One region of the Actinoallomurus liliacearum genome, then DNA from elsewhere that is predicted to be linked to it. Evidence: riboswitches for the same ligand, from Rfam matches in the RefSeq annotation. Region 1 holds a riboswitch; each other region holds the start of a gene.

The links. A riboswitch is a leader RNA that binds a small molecule or an ion and turns the genes downstream of it on or off. The one in region 1 is predicted to bind cyclic di-AMP.
Region 2: another riboswitch for cyclic di-AMP. It lies ahead of ABD978_RS24190 (CHAP domain-containing protein); the one in region 1 lies ahead of ABD978_RS35970 (C40 family peptidase).
Region 3: another riboswitch for cyclic di-AMP. It lies ahead of ABD978_RS22845 (C40 family peptidase); the one in region 1 lies ahead of ABD978_RS35970 (C40 family peptidase).
Region 4: another riboswitch for cyclic di-AMP. It lies ahead of ABD978_RS08690 (CHAP domain-containing protein); the one in region 1 lies ahead of ABD978_RS35970 (C40 family peptidase).

The regions. Positions count from the first base shown of each region.
Region 1 is NZ_BAABHJ010000032.1:166,640-170,842, reverse strand. It holds gene ABD978_RS35975 (class II 3-deoxy-7-phosphoheptulonate synthase) at 1-607, shown strand, start outside; gene ABD978_RS35970 (C40 family peptidase) at 629-1,654, opposite strand; cyclic di-AMP (ydaO/yuaA leader) riboswitch at 1,660-1,842, opposite strand; gene ABD978_RS35965 (CHAP domain-containing protein) at 2,077-3,084, opposite strand; cyclic di-AMP (ydaO/yuaA leader) riboswitch at 3,085-3,232, opposite strand; gene ABD978_RS35960 (LVIVD repeat-containing protein) at 3,565-4,203, opposite strand, start outside.
Region 2 is NZ_BAABHJ010000017.1:100,761-104,963, forward strand. It holds gene ABD978_RS24180 (phosphoadenylyl-sulfate reductase) at 1-191, shown strand, start outside; gene ABD978_RS24185 (sirohydrochlorin chelatase) at 173-946, shown strand; cyclic di-AMP (ydaO/yuaA leader) riboswitch at 1,506-1,650, shown strand; cyclic di-AMP (ydaO/yuaA leader) riboswitch at 1,760-1,901, shown strand; gene ABD978_RS24190 (CHAP domain-containing protein) at 1,914-2,672, shown strand; gene ABD978_RS24195 (RlpA-like double-psi beta-barrel domain-containing protein) at 2,815-3,408, shown strand; gene ABD978_RS24200 (TetR/AcrR family transcriptional regulator) at 3,529-4,203, shown strand, end outside; gene ABD978_RS24205 (isovaleryl-CoA dehydrogenase) at 4,199-4,203, shown strand, end outside.
Region 3 is NZ_BAABHJ010000016.1:34,700-38,902, reverse strand. It holds cyclic di-AMP (ydaO/yuaA leader) riboswitch at 57-226, opposite strand; gene ABD978_RS22850 (C40 family peptidase) at 510-1,487, opposite strand; gene ABD978_RS22845 (C40 family peptidase) at 1,521-2,528, opposite strand; cyclic di-AMP (ydaO/yuaA leader) riboswitch at 2,587-2,718, opposite strand; gene ABD978_RS22840 (hypothetical protein) at 2,905-3,096, opposite strand; gene ABD978_RS22835 (NYN domain-containing protein) at 3,193-4,203, opposite strand, start outside.
Region 4 is NZ_BAABHJ010000005.1:210,646-214,848, forward strand. It holds gene ABD978_RS08680 (hypothetical protein) at 50-439, shown strand; gene ABD978_RS08685 (dienelactone hydrolase family protein) at 476-1,168, opposite strand; cyclic di-AMP (ydaO/yuaA leader) riboswitch at 1,562-1,704, shown strand; cyclic di-AMP (ydaO/yuaA leader) riboswitch at 1,794-1,937, shown strand; gene ABD978_RS08690 (CHAP domain-containing protein) at 1,946-2,674, shown strand; gene ABD978_RS08695 (penicillin acylase family protein) at 2,793-4,203, shown strand, end outside.

The DNA of each region.
Region 1 (4,203 bases):
CGTCGACTCGAGGTCCGGCCTGCCGTACGACGTCTCCGCCCACTTCCTGTGGATCGGCGAGCGCACCCGGCAGCTCGACGGCGCGCACGTGGAGTTCATGCGGCACATCCGCAACCCCATCGGGGTGAAGCTCGGCCCGACCACGACCGCCGAGGACGCCCTCGCGCTCATCGAGCGGCTGGACCCCGACCGTGAGCCCGGCCGGCTCACCTTCGTCACCCGCATGGGCGCCAAGCGGATCCGCGAGCACCTTCCCGCCCTGGTGGAGAAGGTCACCGCGAGCGGCGCCCAGGTCGCCTGGATCTGCGACCCCATGCACGGCAACACCTTCGAGTCGGAGAGCGGGTACAAGACCCGCCGGTTCGACGACGTGCTCGACGAGGTCGCCGGCTTCTTCGAGGTGCACCGGGCGCTCGGGACCCACCCGGGCGGCGTGCACCTCGAGTTCACCGGCGACGACGTCACCGAGTGCGTCGGCGGCGGCCACGACATCGTCGACGACGACCTGCACCAGCGGTACGAGACGGCCTGCGACCCCCGCCTCAACCGCGGCCAGGCCCTCGACCTGGCGTTCATGGTCGCGGAGATGTACCGCGTCGGGAAGTGAGCCCCGGTCCGCGTGGTCGCCTCAGACCACGCGGACCGCGCCGGCGAAGGGCCGGGTCGACAGGTCGGCGACCCGGACGTGGTCGCCGGTGTGCGGCGCGTGGATGAACTTCCCGTCGCCGATGTACATCCCCATGTGGTGGATGTCGGAGTAGAAGAAGACCAGGTCTCCCGGCTCCAGCTGGTCCCGGGAGACGTGGACGCCGGCGTTCCACTGGTCGCCGCCGTAGTGCGGCAGGTTGACGCCGACCTGCCGGTAGGCCCACATGGTCAGGCCCGAGCAGTCGAACCCCTGGCCGGGCGTCGCGCCGCCCCAGACGTAGGGGACGCCGAGCTGGGTCAGCGCGGCGCGTACGGCGCCGACCGCCCTGCCGGGGCCGCCCGGGATGGCGGGCACCTTCTCGCCCTTGCCGGCGCGCTCGACGGCGTCCTGCAGGAGCGGCTTGCGAACCTTCTCCAGCGCGGCGCGGATGGTGGCGCGCTGCCCGGCGAGCCGGCTCCTGAGGAGGGCCGCCTGCGCGGCGCGGTCGCGGGCGTCCTGGCCGGTCCACTGGGCGTTCTGGATGGCCCGCGTGAGCTGCCGGATCTCGCCGTCGTCCTGCTGGGTGAAGTAGTGCAGGGTGGTGGCCCGGTCCAGCAGCGCGCGCGGGTTCGAGGACGCGAGGAGCGCGGGCGCGTCGTCGTGCGTGCCGTTCATGTAACGGATGGCGGCGAACCGGCCGACCTTGCGCTGCATGGCCTTCAGCGTCTCGGTGGCGCGGGCCGAGGTCTGACCGGCGATGACGGCCGCGCGCTGGGCCTGCTCCAGGCGTACCTTGAGGCCGTTGTACTGCTCGGTGAGCTGCTCGAGCCGGTCGCTCAACTGGCCGGCGCGCTGCCGGAGCGCGTCGATGCGCGGGCCTGGCCGGGCCGTGTCGGCCGGCGCGGCCGACACGGGCGGCGCGAGTCCGGCGATGACGAGGGCGAAGGTCGCGACCGCCGTACGGCGGGCCGTTCCCTTCCCGGGATGAAGAGGGTCGTGCGTGTCCGCGGTGCGGGATCGATCCATCCAGGTGCTCCTCTCCTCAGGCCGCCTACCGGGTTAGCTGACGGGTTCGGACGAGAAGGAGCCCTACCGCGAGCCGTCGGCGACGGACGCGGATTCACCCCGATGCGCAGGCGAGGAGACGCCCCCTGCCTCCGCGAATGGGTCCCCGGTTCCCCGGCGCGCCACGGCGCGACGGGCGATTCGGCGGTCCGGCCGTCTCTCGGCCGGTGACGACTCGCTGGAGATTAACGGATGGTGACGGAGCGTCCAACGAGAACATGCGGAGATGGCCCGGGGGATCCCAGGATGGTCACTCCGGGTGATGGGCGGCTGGTCCTTTGCGCCTAGACGCGGCGATCCCCGCCCGCCTCCGGAGCAGGAGCGGACGGGGATCGTACGGACGATGCCGCGCGGCGCGGCGCCGCGGCTCGGGCGGGCGAGGCTCAGGACAGGACGGACTCGGACTCCGTCTCGGACTCGATCGAGCCGTTCTGTGACACCGCGGCGTGCAGGGTGTTCCAGAACGCCAGCTCGACGTCCTCCTCCAGCTCCGCGATCTTGCCCCAGAACTCCTGGTCCTCGGCCTTCGCGGCGGCCTCGGCGGACAGGACCGGCATGAGCTGGGTGCTGGCGTCGGCCGCCTCCAGGTCGGCCACGCTGACCTCGGCGGGCAGCTCGACCGGCGTGCGGTGGTGCTTGCCGCGCTTGCGGACCCGGACGTTCGGCGCCGAGACGGGCACCTTGACCTTCGACTTGCCGACGGCCAGGGCCACGGTCCCGAACAGCACGACGGCGAGCAGCCCGGTCAGGGCGGCCTGCTGGTCCGGCAGGGGGGACGATGGGGCGGCCGGGTCGTGAGCCGCGGTGGTGTGCGCGTCGACCTGCGCCTGGACGTCCTTGCCGATCTCCTTGACGGCGGGCGGCGGCGCGGCGTGCTTCGGGGCGTAGTTCTGGTCGGTCTGGGCCGTCTGCTCGACGGCCGGCGCCGCCTTCACCTTCACCTTGGAGGGATAGCCGAACCCGACCACCTGGCTGATGTCCCGGGTGGCGCGCATCAGCGCGTTGTTGTGGTTGGCCTCGATGGTGTGCAGCGTGTGGCCGTCGACCCGCTCCACGATGCCGACGTGCTCGATGTCGCCGATGCTCTTGCCGCCCGACCACGAGAAGAACACGATCGCGCCGGGCTCGGCCTTGTGGCCCCAGGCGCCCTGCTTCTTGAACCACTTGGCGTGGTCGGGGGTATAGGCGAACTGGCCGGTCCAGTCCTCGACGCCGGCCTTGTCGGCCGCCCATGCGAGGAACATGTCGCACCAGGCCGACGTCTTGTAGACGGGGTCCTTGTCAACATGCTTGCTGTACCAGTCGCCGAATTTGGTGTAACCGCTGGCTTTCTCGTGATAGCCGAGCTGGCCCTTGGCGACCTCTAGCAGTTTCTGACCTACTGAATCCATTCGCTCCCCTTTTACCGCCTACCGGGTTAGCTGACGGGTTCGGGCCAGAGGTAGCCCTACCGTGCGTGACGGATTCACCCCGAGGGACTGATGGGTCCCCGGCTCCCGCGACGCTGGCTGCGTCGCCGGGACTCGGCGGTCGGTCTGCAACCCCCTGGTTGGAGGTTGGTCACAGCCCGATCTCGGCGCAATCTAGCCGAACTCTCGCAACAACGGCAACGCGTTCGGAAACGAAAGTCTGGCATCGCTCGCTCACCGAGCGTAGCCGGGCGTGGGTGCGTCCAGCCGGGTAACGTCCGAAAAGGCACTCTCACGTGCGGCGAAGCCGGAAAGGGGAGGCGGGCGGGAAAGGCGAGTGCCGCGCCCGCCACCAGGAAAAAGTGACGAACACGGCACTCGGGCCGGGCTCTCCTCGGCGGAGGTCCGGGCGGCGGCGCGTCGACGCCGCGACCGCCCGTCCGAAAACCGCCCTTATGCGGCTCAGTGCACCTCGGGGCGCAGGATGTCGATGCCGCGATTGTTGTCCGCGACGTACAGGTATCCCGCGTGCCAGTACGGCGCCCACGACATCGCGTCGGCCGGCCGGTAATAGGCCACCTGCTTCGGATGGGCCGGGTCGCGCACGTCGAGGAGACGGGTCCCCTGCGTGTAGAAGGACTGCGCCAGGAGGTCGTGGTGGACGTCGAAGTAGTGGGCCGAGCAGTCGTCGGTGTCCGTCCGGCTACCCTCCTGGCCCGCCACGCTCCACGTCCCGACCGTCCGCAGGCGGAACGGCTCCTCCGGCGTCGAGCGCCAGCCCTCGCCGTCGTACGAACCGCGCAGTGAGGCGATCACCAGCCGGCCGTCGTCGGCGCAGCCGGGGTTGAACGCCTCCTCGGTGATGTAGACGAGGTCGCCGTGGCCCGGCGCCTCATCGGCGGTGGAGCCGACCGGCCGGAAGGAGTTGTGCATGAACCTCGACGGCGCGGCGGTCTCGCTGACACCGCCGCCCGCGTACGGCACCGGGTCCCAGGCGCGCGCCACGCGCGTCGTGCGCCGGACGGGGTCCCAGTGGCGCCCCTGGGTCCAGTAGCCGCGCACGCCGCCGGCGCCGGACGCCCACGTCACCCCCGTCGCGTC
Region 2 (4,203 bases), on a different contig from region 1:
TCGCCCGCTGGAGCCAGGCCGACCTGCACGGCTACATCGAGAAGCACGGCATCCTGGTGAACCCGCTGCAGTACGACGGGTACCCCTCCATCGGCTGCGAGCCCTGCACCAAGCGGGTCGCGCCGGGCGAGGACCCGCGCAGCGGACGCTGGGCCGGCACTGGAAAGACCGAATGCGGCATCAACCTGTGAGACCGGTGAGCGGCAGCCGGGCGGTGCCCCTGGTCGCGGTGGCCCACGGGAGCCGTGATCCACGTGCGGCGGCGACGGTCGAGGAACTTCTCGATCTTGTACGTCGTTCCTCGGGGGTGCGGGTCGTGACCTCGTATCTCGACCACGCTCCCCCCGCACCGGGGCAGGCGCTCGGTGGTCTCGTCGGAGAGGGGGCCGACGAGGCCGTCGTGCTCCCCCTCCTGCTCACGGCCGCCTATCACAGCAAGACCGACATCCCCGGCGCGCTGCGGGAGGCTCGGGCGGCCCACCCGCGGCTGGCGCTGCACTACGGCGCCACGCTCGGCCCCCACCCGCTGATGACGGGCGCCCTGGAACGGCGGCTCGCCGAGGTGGGCGTCCGGCCCGACCCGGAGACGGCCGTGGTGCTCGCCGCGGCCGGCTCCAGCGATCCGGCCGCGAACGCGACGATCGGCCGGATGGCGCGCGACTGGGGCGGCTGGCGCGCCGTCGTCCCCGCGTACGCCTCCGCGGCCCGCCCCACGCCCCCCGAGGCCGTACGCGCGCTGTACGCCGCGGGGGCGCGGCGTGTGGTGGTGGCGTCGTACTTCCTGGCCCCGGGCTTCTTCGCGGACAAGGTACGGGACGAGTCCCTGGCGGCGGGCGCCGTGGCCGTCTCACCGGCTCTGGGCGCCGCCCCGGAGCTGGCGGAGATCGCCGCGCAGCGCTATCGCGAGGCCCTCATCCGGGCCGACCTCGTCGCGGCCGCGGGCTGAGCGACCTTCCTCCGGCCGGCCGGACCCCCGCACCGGACCTCTCCTCCTGCCGCGGGAACACCGGGCCGGGCGTCTCCTCCTGCCGCGGGAACACCGGGCCGGGCGTCTCCTCCTGCCGCGGGAACACCGGGCCGGGCGTCTCCTCCTGCCGGCCGGAACGCCGTGTTGAGCGATCTTCTTCGACTGGCCGCGACGCCCTATGCCGTAAGGCTTTTCGGCCCGTCCGCAATTATGATCATTTCCAGGTTTCGTGATTCTTTTTCCTTATCCGGAAATTGATCACGGCAGGCCGCGACGCAATAACGATCACTTATTCCAATGGATCATGTGAGCCATGTCGCAAACCTGGGGTATTTGGTCCGTCGGTATTTGTCTGCTATGTTCGCCTAAGTCCGGCGGACGCCCCCCATGCGCCTCCCGGATGCCCGCCGGTGACGGCCGGCCCACCAGCGCGAACGGCGCGGCGCGAAGAAGCGTGTGAGGGCCTCCGTGAAGACCGGACGGTTCATATCCAATATCACGCCACTCCCGTGGAGAACCCCTTGATCCATATGGAGCGGGAGCGGCAACGTCGAGTCCGTGAAGATCACGGAGCCGGGGACCCACAAGAAGTCCCGGGGTGAATCGGTACACCTGTCGTGCCGTAGGGCGACTTCCACGCCCGAACCCGTCAGCTAACCCGGTAGGCGTCTGGAAGTAAGGAGCTTAGAACCTCGTCCGCGAGTCCTCCCTGATCTGAATATCCGGTCGTTCGTCCCTACCCCTGGGACCGTACGGCCAGACCCTGTCTCTTTGTTCGTGCCGTCCGCGCAAGCGGGCGACCCGCTGAATCCGCACATCGCGGAACCGGGGACCCACCAGAAGTCCCGGGGTGAATCGGCACATCTCTCGTGCCGTAGGGCAGCTTCCACGCCCGAACCCGTCAGCTAACCCGGTAAGCGGCATGGAAGCCGAAGGAGTACCCCCCGTGTCCCCTCGACACGCCAAACCCCTCTTTGCATCGAAGAAGAAGTGCCTCACCGGCCTCGTCGCCGGTGCCGTGACCGCCGGCGCCGCGGCGATGGCCGTCGCCACCGCGGCACCCGCCGTCTCCGCGCAGACCCCCACCGCGTCCCGTCCCGCCGCCCACCAGGCCGGTCAGGTACCCGCACCTCGTACGGGTAAGGCGGCGAAGCACGCCCGCCCGGTGAACGACAACCCGCACATCAAGGTGCACACCGTCGCCGAGCAGAAGGCGAAGAGGGTGCCCACCGCGGCGGACGTCGTGAAGCTCGCCGTGTCCCAGGTCGGCACGAGCGAGAACGCGACCGGCGGCAGCAAGTTCAACCAGTGGTTCATGACCACCCCGTACGCCAAGGCCGGTGCCGCGCGCGACGGCGGGTCGGTCAACGACTACGCCAACGCCTCCTGGTGCGACATGTTCGTCACCTGGGTCGGCGACCAGCTCGGCGTCAAGGGCATGGGCGGCGACGCGTTCACCCCCTCCCACGCCAAGTGGTTCATCTCGCAGGGCCGCTGGGGCACCACTCCCAGGCCCGGCGCGGTCGTCTTCTTCTCCTGGAACGGCAGCGGCGTCGACAACATCGATCACGTGGGCCTGGTCATCAAGGACAACGGCGACGGAACGATCCAGACCGTCGAGGGCAACACGGACGACGCCGTGAAGGTCCGGACGCGTAACACCTCCACCGTCGTGGGCTACGGCTACCCGGAGTACCCCCAGTAATTCACCCGTCGATGCGTGCCGTGCCGCCGTCGGCGACGCGGCACGCGCCGACCTCCCTTCCCGGGTCGCTCCCCGGATCTCTCCTCACCCCTCCCCCGGTACCCCCGTGCCCTCATCCCCCCATGCCCCCGAAAGGAAAGCGATGATCAGGTTCTCGACGAAGGCCATCGCCGGCATCGCCGCAGGCGTCGCTCTGGCCGGCGGCGGTGTGACCACCGCCCTCGCCTACGGCGGCACCTCGGAGGCGGCGGCGTCGCCGCAGGCGCAGAACGCCCCCGCGCAGGCCGAGAAGCGCGTCGACAGCGCCACCCAGGACCGGATGCTCGTGGCGGTCAAGAAGGACAAGGACCCCAAGAAGGAGAAGGACGCCAAGGCGGCGGCGCTGCCGGGCGGCGTCTCCACCGCCACGTCCTTCTGGGACCCGTCGACGGCGTCGGGCAAGCCGATGTCGTACCACACGATCGCCAGCCCGTACTGGCCGCTCGGCACGAAGGTGAAGATCACCTACAACGGCAAGAGCGAGATCGGGGTCGTCGAGGACTTCGGCCCGGCGGAGTGGGCGGTCGCCCAGCACAACCCGCCGGCGCTCATCGACCTGTCGGAGAAGATGATGCAGCACCTCACCGGCACCGCCTCGAACTCGATCACCATCAAGTTCCAGGTGCTCGAGCTGGGCAAGGGTGGCGTGTACCGCCACTCCGGCACCGGCTTCGACACGGCCACCGGCAAGGCGTAACCCGCTCCCCCTCGCCTGCCGGCCGGACGGCGCGGGATCCCCTCTCGGGATCCCGCGCCGTTGTTCTGTCTCCGGTGACGATGCTTGCCGGGAAGGAGTGAACTGAGGTTCAATCCTTGTGTGCCGTACCGCCGTACGCCCCGCGTCGAGGCCCGGCTCAGCGCGTCGCGGGAGCGCATCCGGGCCGCCGCGCTGGCCGTCGTGGCCGAGCGGGGCTACGCCGGATGTTCGATCGCCGCCGTCGCCCGGCGGGCGGGGGTGGCGACCGGCAGCGTCTACCGCCACTTCCCGTCGAAGTCCGAGTTGGTCGCCGAGGTGTTCCGGGTGGCCTCACAGCGCGAGGTGGACGCGTTCGCGCGCGCCGCGTCGCCGGCGCGACCGGCGGCCGAGAGCGTCGCGGCGGTGATCGAGACCTTCGCGGGCCGGGCCCTGCGCGCCCCCCGCATGGCGTACGCGCTCCTCGCCGAGCCGGTGGACCCCGCCGTCGACGCCGAACGGCTGGTCTTCCGCCGGGCGTACGCCGCCGTCCTGGCCGGGCTCATCGGCCGCGGCATCGCCGCCGGCGAACTCCCCGACCAGGACGTCGAGGTCAGCGCCGCCGCGCTCGTCGGCGCCATCGGCGAGGCCCTCGTCGGCCCGCTCGCGGTCGGCGCGACACGGTCTGCCGACCCGTATCCGCCCGCCGCCCCGGCCGTCCCGGCCCGTACGGACGCGGCGGCGCGCGACCGGGTCCGGGCCGACCTGATCTTCAATCTCACCTCCTTCGCCCAGCGCAGCATCGGAGCGGTCAGTGCC
Region 3 (4,203 bases), on a different contig from region 1:
CCTCCGGCGAGGCGGAGGCGCAGGGACGAAGCGGTCGAGGGGTTGCGAGACAGAGGTCTCTCCTTCCACTACGCCTACCGGGTTAGCTGTCGGGTTCGGGCTGGAAGCCGCCCTACGGCATGCCTGCGGGAGAACAGGCGCCCCGATTCACCCCCGTGAAAGCCGCGCCTTTCGGCGCGGTCGGTTCCCCGGCCCCGTGTGCCCACGGATTAGGCGTGCACGGCCACCCGCGGCCCGGTCGGGCCACTTCGGTGATGACCGTGTCTCTGCATCTCTGACAGACCGGAAGCGGCGTGTCCGCACGGCGCGTGTCGAACCGCACCCCGCTGACCGAGGCCCCCTCCGGCCGAGCGGCACATGGCGTGCGCCGCGATCCGCACCGTCGGTGCGGAAGATTCGAAAGGTGTCGACGCCGGCAGGCCGACCGGATCCGGTCCGCGCCTCGGTGCGCCGGCCGGGAGTCCGTCCCCCCGGCCTGTCGGCGTCCGTTGTTCAGTTGTCGGTCGGTCTCAGATGAGCCGGCCGCCGCCCATGAAGGTCGAGGTGTACCAGGCGTCGCTGAGGTTGGAGATCTTCACGACGTCGCCGGTGTGCGGGGCGTGCAGGAACTTGCCGTTGCCCAGGTAGAACCCGACGTGCCCGAGGTCATGGAAGAAGACGAGGTCACCGGGCTGCAGGTCGGCCTTGGAGATCCGGCGGCTGGCGTCCCACTGGTCCGGTACCCAGTGGTTGAGCTTGATGCCGACCTTGCGGTAGGCGACCATCGTGATCCCGGAGCAGTCCCAGGTGCTCGGGCCCGAGCCGCCGAAGACGTACGGCTTGCCGAGCTGGGCGCAGGCGAACTTCAGCACGGTCTCCGCCTTGCCCGAGGCGAGGACCGAGCAGTTCTCCTTGGAACTGCCCGGATCGATGCCGGCGCCGAGCTTGCGGACCAGCTTGAGCTGCCGCTGGATGGCCGCGTTGGCCTGCTTGCGCTGCGTCTCGAGCTGGTTCTTCTTGGCCGTGAGCTGCTGGGCGGCCTGGACGCGCAGCGCCTGCTCACGCTCCAGCCGCTGCGCGGAGGCGAGGTACTGCTGGAACTCCGCCGACCGGTTGTGCGCGATCTGGTTGAACGCCGACATCTGCGAGAGCACGGCGTCCGGGTCCTTGGAGCTCACCAGCTCGGGGATCGAGCCGTTGTCCCCGGTCTTGTAGGCGTCGACGGCGAGCTGCGCGACCCGCAGCCGCAGCTGCTGGAAGGTCTTGCGCTCGGCCTGCACCGACTTGCTCAGCGCGTTGACCCGGCTCTGGGCCGCCTTCCAGTCCGCCTTGGTCTGGTTGTACTGGTTGCTCAGCTGGTCGACCTTGTCGTTCAGCTGCGCGAGCTCCTTCTTCGCCGCGCTCAGCGAAGAGCCGGGGTCCGCGTGCGCGGGAACCCCCGGCAGGGCGAGCCCCGCGACGGCGACGAACCCGACGGTCGTCAGGAACCGGCGGCCGGTCCTGGGCATGATCGTACGCTCCTTGGCCATGATGATCCGTTCCTAGAGCGCGCCCGCGCCGACGTAATGCGAGCTGTACCAGGGGTTGCTCAGGCTGTCGATCTTGACGTACGAGCCCGTGTGCGGCGAGTGGATGAACTTGCCGCCGCCCACGTAGATGCCGACGTGCCCGAGGTTGTCGAAGAAGACCAGGTCGCCGGGGGACAGGGCGGACTGGGGAGTGACCCTGGTGGTGGCGTCGTACTGGTCCGGGACGACGCGGGGAATGGTCCTCCCCGCCGCCGCGTAGGCCTTCATCGTGAAGCCGGAGCAGTCGTACCGCGGGCCGGTGCCGCCGTAGAGGTACGGCGTACCGCACTTGCTGTAGGCCCACTCGAGTACGGTCCGCGCCTTGCCGGTCGCCGAGCCGTGGTAGCCACCGCCGCAGTTGCTCGCCACGGGACCGCTGTCACCGCCGCCGGAGTCCGCCGCCGGGCCCAGCTTCTTGACCAGGGCCTTCTGCTGCTCGACCGACTTCTCGATGGTCTTCTTCTTGGCGAGGAGAGCGTTCTTCTTCTGCACCAGGTCGGTGGTGCCCTGCTCGGCCTGCGCCTGCTGCCGCTGCAGCAACTGGGCGGCGTTGAGGAACTGGGCGAGCTCGGTGGAGCGGTTCTTGGACAGCTGCGCGAAGGCCGACATCTGGTCGAGCACCGTCTGCGGGTCCTTGGCCGAGACCAGGGCGGGGATGTCGGCGCCGTTCGAGCCGTTCTTGTACGCGGACGCGGCCATCTGCGCGACGCGGACGCGGAGCTCGGCCCACGACTGGCGCTGCTGCTTGACCGAGGCCTTGAGCGCCTTCAGCTTCTTGTCGGCCGCCGCCCACTGCTCTTTGGCCTTGTTGTAGTCGTTGTCCAGGTGGTCGACCTGGGAGTTCAGCTTGGCCAGTTTGGCCTTCGCCTGACTCAGCGTCTCCTTGGGCTTCGCCTCGGCCGTACCGGCCGGCAGAGCCAGCGCCGCTGAGGCGGCGACGCACAGGGTGGCCAACGTGCGACCGCGGATCCAGCCGCTCATCGGCCGTCCGACGGCTGAACCGTCGGCACTGCGCTCTGTTGCCACGATTTGCGGCACGCCCCTCTCCCACTGTCCGCCTACCGGGTTAGCTGACGGATTCGGGCGTGGAAGTCGCCCTACGGAGCGCGCAGCGCTCCGATTCACCCCTGAAACCTGGTTCCCCGGCTCGTCGTGCCGGTGAGGATCCTACGGCCCGGAACCCGGGCGTCCTCACCGAACGTGACGACTCGGCGGAAGCCGTCGCCGTCGCCTGGGGGGCGACGAACCAGCGACCGGCTCAGCGCGTGAGACTAGTCAAGTCTCACGCTGGTAACAACCGCTTCTCCGGGAATTCGAGCAATTCACGTCATTTGAGCAACAGGGCGCGCGCGGATGGTCACGATGCGCGGTCGATGGAGATCGTCATTCGCAGGGGCGGGATCAGCCCCTCCGCGGCGAGAATGCCCAGCGCGCGGCGCTCGAGTGGATCAAGGTCCAGGCCGGACTCGGGGATGGCGGGCATCATGGTGACGACGCAGTCGGCACAGCCGACGTTGCGTAGCTCACACTTGTCGCAGTCGATGAGCACGAATTCCTCCTCGTGTCGTCGTCATTGCCAGACGTTACGAGGACCCACCGACAATTCCCCGCGCAATATCGCGCGGGCCAGGGCGGGAACGGACGGTCAGGTGCGGCCGAGACGGCGGAGGAGGAGCGACGACGGCGCCGGCCGGGCGTCGGCCCGCCGGGCCGAGTCGCAGACCTCCTGGTCGGAGGAGATGACCACCACGGCGCGCCCGCTCGGCTCGGCGCGGACCAGGTGGCCGATCAGCTCGTCGGCCGTCTGACCGGGTTCGCTGAACAGCACGCGCACACCGCGCGGCGCCTGCACGGCGACGGGGGCGTTCAGCTCCGCGCCGTCGAAGACCACCGTCACCTCCGCCTTGGTCTGCGCGTGCAGCACGCCCAGGCCCGAGACGAGGCGGGACCGCTGGTCGGCGAGCGGCAGGTCGCCGTACCCGGTCTTGGTGACGTTGTAGCCGTCGACGATGAGGTGGACCTGCGGGAGGGTGAGCAACTGGTCCAGGAGCGCCGGGTCGCTGTCGGCCAGCGCCCGGCCGGGCAGCGTGCGGTGCCCGGGGCGGCTGGGCGTGATGCCGCCGACGCTGTCGGCCGGCCGGGTGATGCCGGGCGGCAGCGCGATCTCGTCGCGGAGCCCCTTGGCGGCGTCGGTGAGGGCGTCGAGGAGGACGCGCAGCCGGGCCTCGTCGACGTTGCGGCCCTCGCGGGCGGCGCGCCGGGCGCTCTCGGCGGCGGCCTCGGCGTGTGACAGGCGGCTGCGCAGCCGGCGCAGGTCCGCCTCGGCGGCGGCCGCCGCGACGGAGGACGCGGCGCGCTCCTCCCCCAGCCGCCGGTCGAGCTCCTCCGCCCGCGCGTGCTCCCGCTTCGCCTTGCCCCGCGCCTCGTGCAGCCGCTTGCGCAGCTCGGCGTTCTCGGTGCGCAGCTCACGCAGCTCGGCGCGGAGCTTCTCGGTCTCCTCCGACCGGGTGGCCTTCACCGCGGCGATCTGGTCCCGGAGCTCGGCGACCTGGCGCATGACCTTGGCGTCCTCGGCGGCCACCGCCGACCGCTCCAGGTCCCGGCGCGCGGTCTCGATCCGCTCGGCCCAGTCCGGCGGGCGCAGCAGGTACGCGAG
Region 4 (4,203 bases), on a different contig from region 1:
TCCACCGAGCGCGCCCAGCGAAGGGCGCAAGAAGCCAGGTGTGCCACGAATGGTTCGTCGCCGTAATGAGAGGTCCATTGCCCGGCCGCCCCGCAACGGGCGCATCCTCGCACTCGCCGTCCTCCTTTGCGGCGTTTCCGGGGTGCTCGCGCCGGCGCAGGCGCGCGCGAGCCAGGCGGCGATCGGGCGGGTCGAGCGGATGGGCGCCCTGCCCCGAGGCGACGGCCATGGCAAATGGGTGCGCGTCGCCATGCACGTCGGGAACGGGAAGTTCAACAAGAACTACACGACCGTGCTCAGCCCCACCGTCAATCGCGGCCTGCAGCAGGTGTCGAACACCAACGTGAGCGGACGGACCAATACCCAAGTGGCCTTCTGCCGGAAGAGGCACAGAATCTGCAGGATCTCTCAGCGGATGGGCGCCCGCTGGGGCTGGTGACGCCCATCCGCGCCCGAGCCTCCGCCGCGACGCGGTTCAGGCCCCTCGCGGGCGTTGCCCGATCGGCGCGAGGTGGTCGAGGAACCACTCCCGTGCCAACTCCGCGACCGTCTCGAGGGCACCGGGCTCCTCGAACAGATGGGTGGCGCCCGGAACGATCTCGAGCCGGCTCTCGCAGCGCATAAGGGCCTGGGCCTGGCGGTTCAGCTCGATGACGACCTCGTCCCGGCCTCCGACGATCAGCAACGTGGGCGCGGTCACCTGCCGGAGGCGGGGTGCGGCGAGGTCGGGTCGGCCGCCACGGGAGACGACCGCGGCGACGTCCGCCCGGGGTTGGGCGGCGGCCCACAGCGCGGCGGCCGCTCCGGTGCTGGCGCCGAAGTAGCCGACGCGCCGCCCGCTCGCCTCGGGGCGGGCGCACAGCCAGGCGGTGGTGTCGATGAGGCGCCGGGCCAGCAGCCCGATGTCGAACACGTTGGCGCGGTCGGCCTCCTCTGCCGCGGTGAGCAGGTCGAACAGCAGCGTCCCGAGCCCCACCTGGTTCAACGCGGTGGCCACGAAGCGGTTGCGCGGGCTCCGGCGGCTGCTGCCACTGCCGTGGGCGAACATGACGAACCCGAGCGGTGGTTCGGGGACGACCAGGGTGCCGGCCAGCCGGACCGGTCCGGCCTGTATCTCGACCTCTTCCTCGCGCGGGCGGTCATCGTCGAATCGGTGAATGAAGGCCATGGCTCTTTCCCCCTCGCTTCCACGATTCACCGGGACACCGGTGCGGGCCAGAGGCGATGGTCCCTTCGAAAACGAGTAACAACAGTCACATCATTAACAATGGTCACAGCAATCACTTGCGTATACAGCTAGCAGTCTCGACCTCTGGCATTGCGTGCGGCAAGTGACCCACATCACGTAAACTCATCTTTGAGTGAGTGTTTTGTCCCTGCTATGTTCCAATAACTCTCGCGGCGCTCCCCACGCGTCGCCCGCATATCCGTCGGCCACGGCCGGCCTGCCGACCCAGGCGATAGGGCGTTCACAAGACGCCTGCCCGAGCGGGGCCCGACCCGGCCGGTTCATATCCAAATCGCGCTGCTACCGCCGAGCGCTCCGCGGAGTGCGTACGCGAGAGCGGCAACGCCGAGTCCGTGACCTCACGGAGCCGGGGACCCACCGCATCATCGGGGTGAATCGGCACATCCCCCGTGCCGTAGGGCGACTTCCACGCTCGAACCCGTCAGCTAACCCGGTAGGCGTCTGGAAGTAAGGAGTAGAACCTTGCCCGCGCCCATCCCCTGATCCCATCCACCGCCATCGCGATGGCGACCGCCCGGCAGTCTCTTGTATAAGCCGCCCGAATTCGGGCGATCCGCTGAATCCACACCACTGTGGAACCGGGGACCCAAATGTATTACTGGGGTGAATCGGCACTCCCCTCGTGCCGTAGGGCAGCTTCCACGCCCGAACCCGTCAGCTAACCCGGTAAGCGGCATGGAAGCAAGGAGTACCCCCGTGTCCGCTGCCCCTCGACTCGAACGATCCGGAGCACGCATCACCGCCGCCCTGTCGGGCATCGCGTCGGCCGGTCTGGCCGCGTTCATCTTCGCCGCCGGCCCGGCCGAGGCGTCTTCGCTCCCCGCGCAGGCCGGTCGCGCGCCGGCGGGCGCGCCGTCCACCCAGGGAAATCAGGTGACACAGGTTTCCGGCAGAGGGCTGGACGCCGATCCCCGGGGCTCGGACAAGGGCCGGCGGCAGGTGCCGACCGCGGCCGAGGCGCTGAAGGTCGCCCTGTCCCAGGTCGGCACCACCGAGGACGCCGCCGGCGGCAGCAAGTTCAACCAGTGGTTCATGGCCTCGTCGTACGCCAAGCTCGGAGTCGCGCGCGACGGCGGGTCGATCAGCGACTACGCCGACGCGTCCTGGTGCGACATGTTCGTCACCTGGGTCGGCGCCCAGGCAGGGGTCAAGGGCCTCGGTGGCGACGCCTTCACCCCCGCGCACGCCCAGTGGTTCCACGACCAGGGGCGCTGGGGCAGTGCGCCGAAGCCGGGCGCGGTCGTGTTCTTCTCCTGGAACGGCGGCAAGGACATCGACAGCATCGACCACGTCGGCCTGGTCATCAAGGACAACGGCGATGGAACGATCCAGACCGTCGAGGGCAACACCGACGACGCCGTGAAGGTCCGGACCCGCAGCAAGGACTCCGTCGTCGGCTACGGCTACCCCGAGTACGGCCAGTAGCCGCGAACCCGTCCACCCGCCGCCCGGGCGCCGAATCCGCTGGTTCGGGGCGTGGGCGGCTGGCATGCGCGGATGGTTTACTGACGCGATCATCCCGGTTCTGGCGTGAGGAAGGTCAATGGCCCGTTTTGCGCCGCTTGCCCGACTGCCGCGTCCGGCCCGCTGGGCGGTCCGCATCCTGGCCGTGCTCCTGGCTCTCGCGCTCGTGCTCACCCTGTACGGGTGGTGGACGGTCCGGCGGTCGTACCCGCAGGTCGGCGGGCGCGTCACCGTCCCCGGCCTGGGCGCGGACGTCACCGTGCTCCGGGACCGGTGGGGCGTCCCGCAGATCTACGCCGACGACGCCGAGGACCTGATGCGGGCACAGGGCTACGTGCACGCGCAGGACCGGTTCTGGGAGATGGACTTCCGGCGGCACATCACGGCCGGACGGCTGTCGGAACTGTTCGGCAAGACCACCCTCGACACCGACAAGGTCGTCCGTACGCTCGGCTGGCGGCGGGTCGCCGAGCAGGAGCTGCCGCTGCTGCGGCCCGACACCCGGCGTTACCTCGACGCGTACGCCCAGGGCGTGAACGCCTGGCTGGCCCGGCACCGGAACACCGCCACGCAGAGCCTGGAGTACTCCGTGCTGGGCCTGCAGCGCAGCGGCTACCACCCCGAGCCGTGGACCGCCGTCGACTCGCTGTCCTGGCTGAAGGCGATGGCCTGGGACCTGCGCAGCAACATGGACGAGGAGCTGGGCCGCGCGATCGCCGCGACCAAGGTGTCCCCGGCCCGCGTCGACCAGCTGTACCCCGACTATCCGTACGACCGGAACCCGGTGATCGTCCCCGGCGGCGGGGACTCCGGCGGGCGTCCGGGGCCGGCGCCGCGGGCCCGCGCGCTGTCGCCGGCGCTGACCCGCGTCGCCGCCGCCATCCACGCCATGCCGACCATGCTCGGCAACGGCGCCCCGGGCCTGGGCTCCAACTCCTGGGTCGTGTCGGGCGCGCGGACGAACACCGGCAGGCCGCTGCTCGCCAACGACCCGCACCTCGCGCCGCAGATGCCGTCGCTCTGGTACCAGGCCGGACTGCACTGCCGCACCGCGTCGGCCGCCTGCCCCTTCGACGTCACCGGGTTCACGTTCTCCGGCGTCCCGGGTGTGATCATCGGGCACAACGCCCGGATCGCCTGGGGGTTCACGAACCTCGGCCCGGACGTCACCGACCTGTTCCTGGAACGGGTCACCGGCTCGACGTACGAGTACAAGGGCCGTCAGGAGCCCCTCGCCGTCCGGACCGAACAGATCAAGGTGGCCGGCGGCAAGCCCGTCACCCTCACCGTACGGGCGACACGGCACGGGCCGCTGCTGTCCGACGTGATGGACACGGTCCGCACGGCCGGGAACGGCACGGCGGTCGCGCTGCGGTGGACCGCGCTCGACCCGGGCCGGACCGCCGACGCCATCGTGTCGCTGGACACCGCCGGTGACTGGCAGCGGTTCCGCGACGCGGCCCGGCTCTTCGAGGTCCCCGCGCAGAACC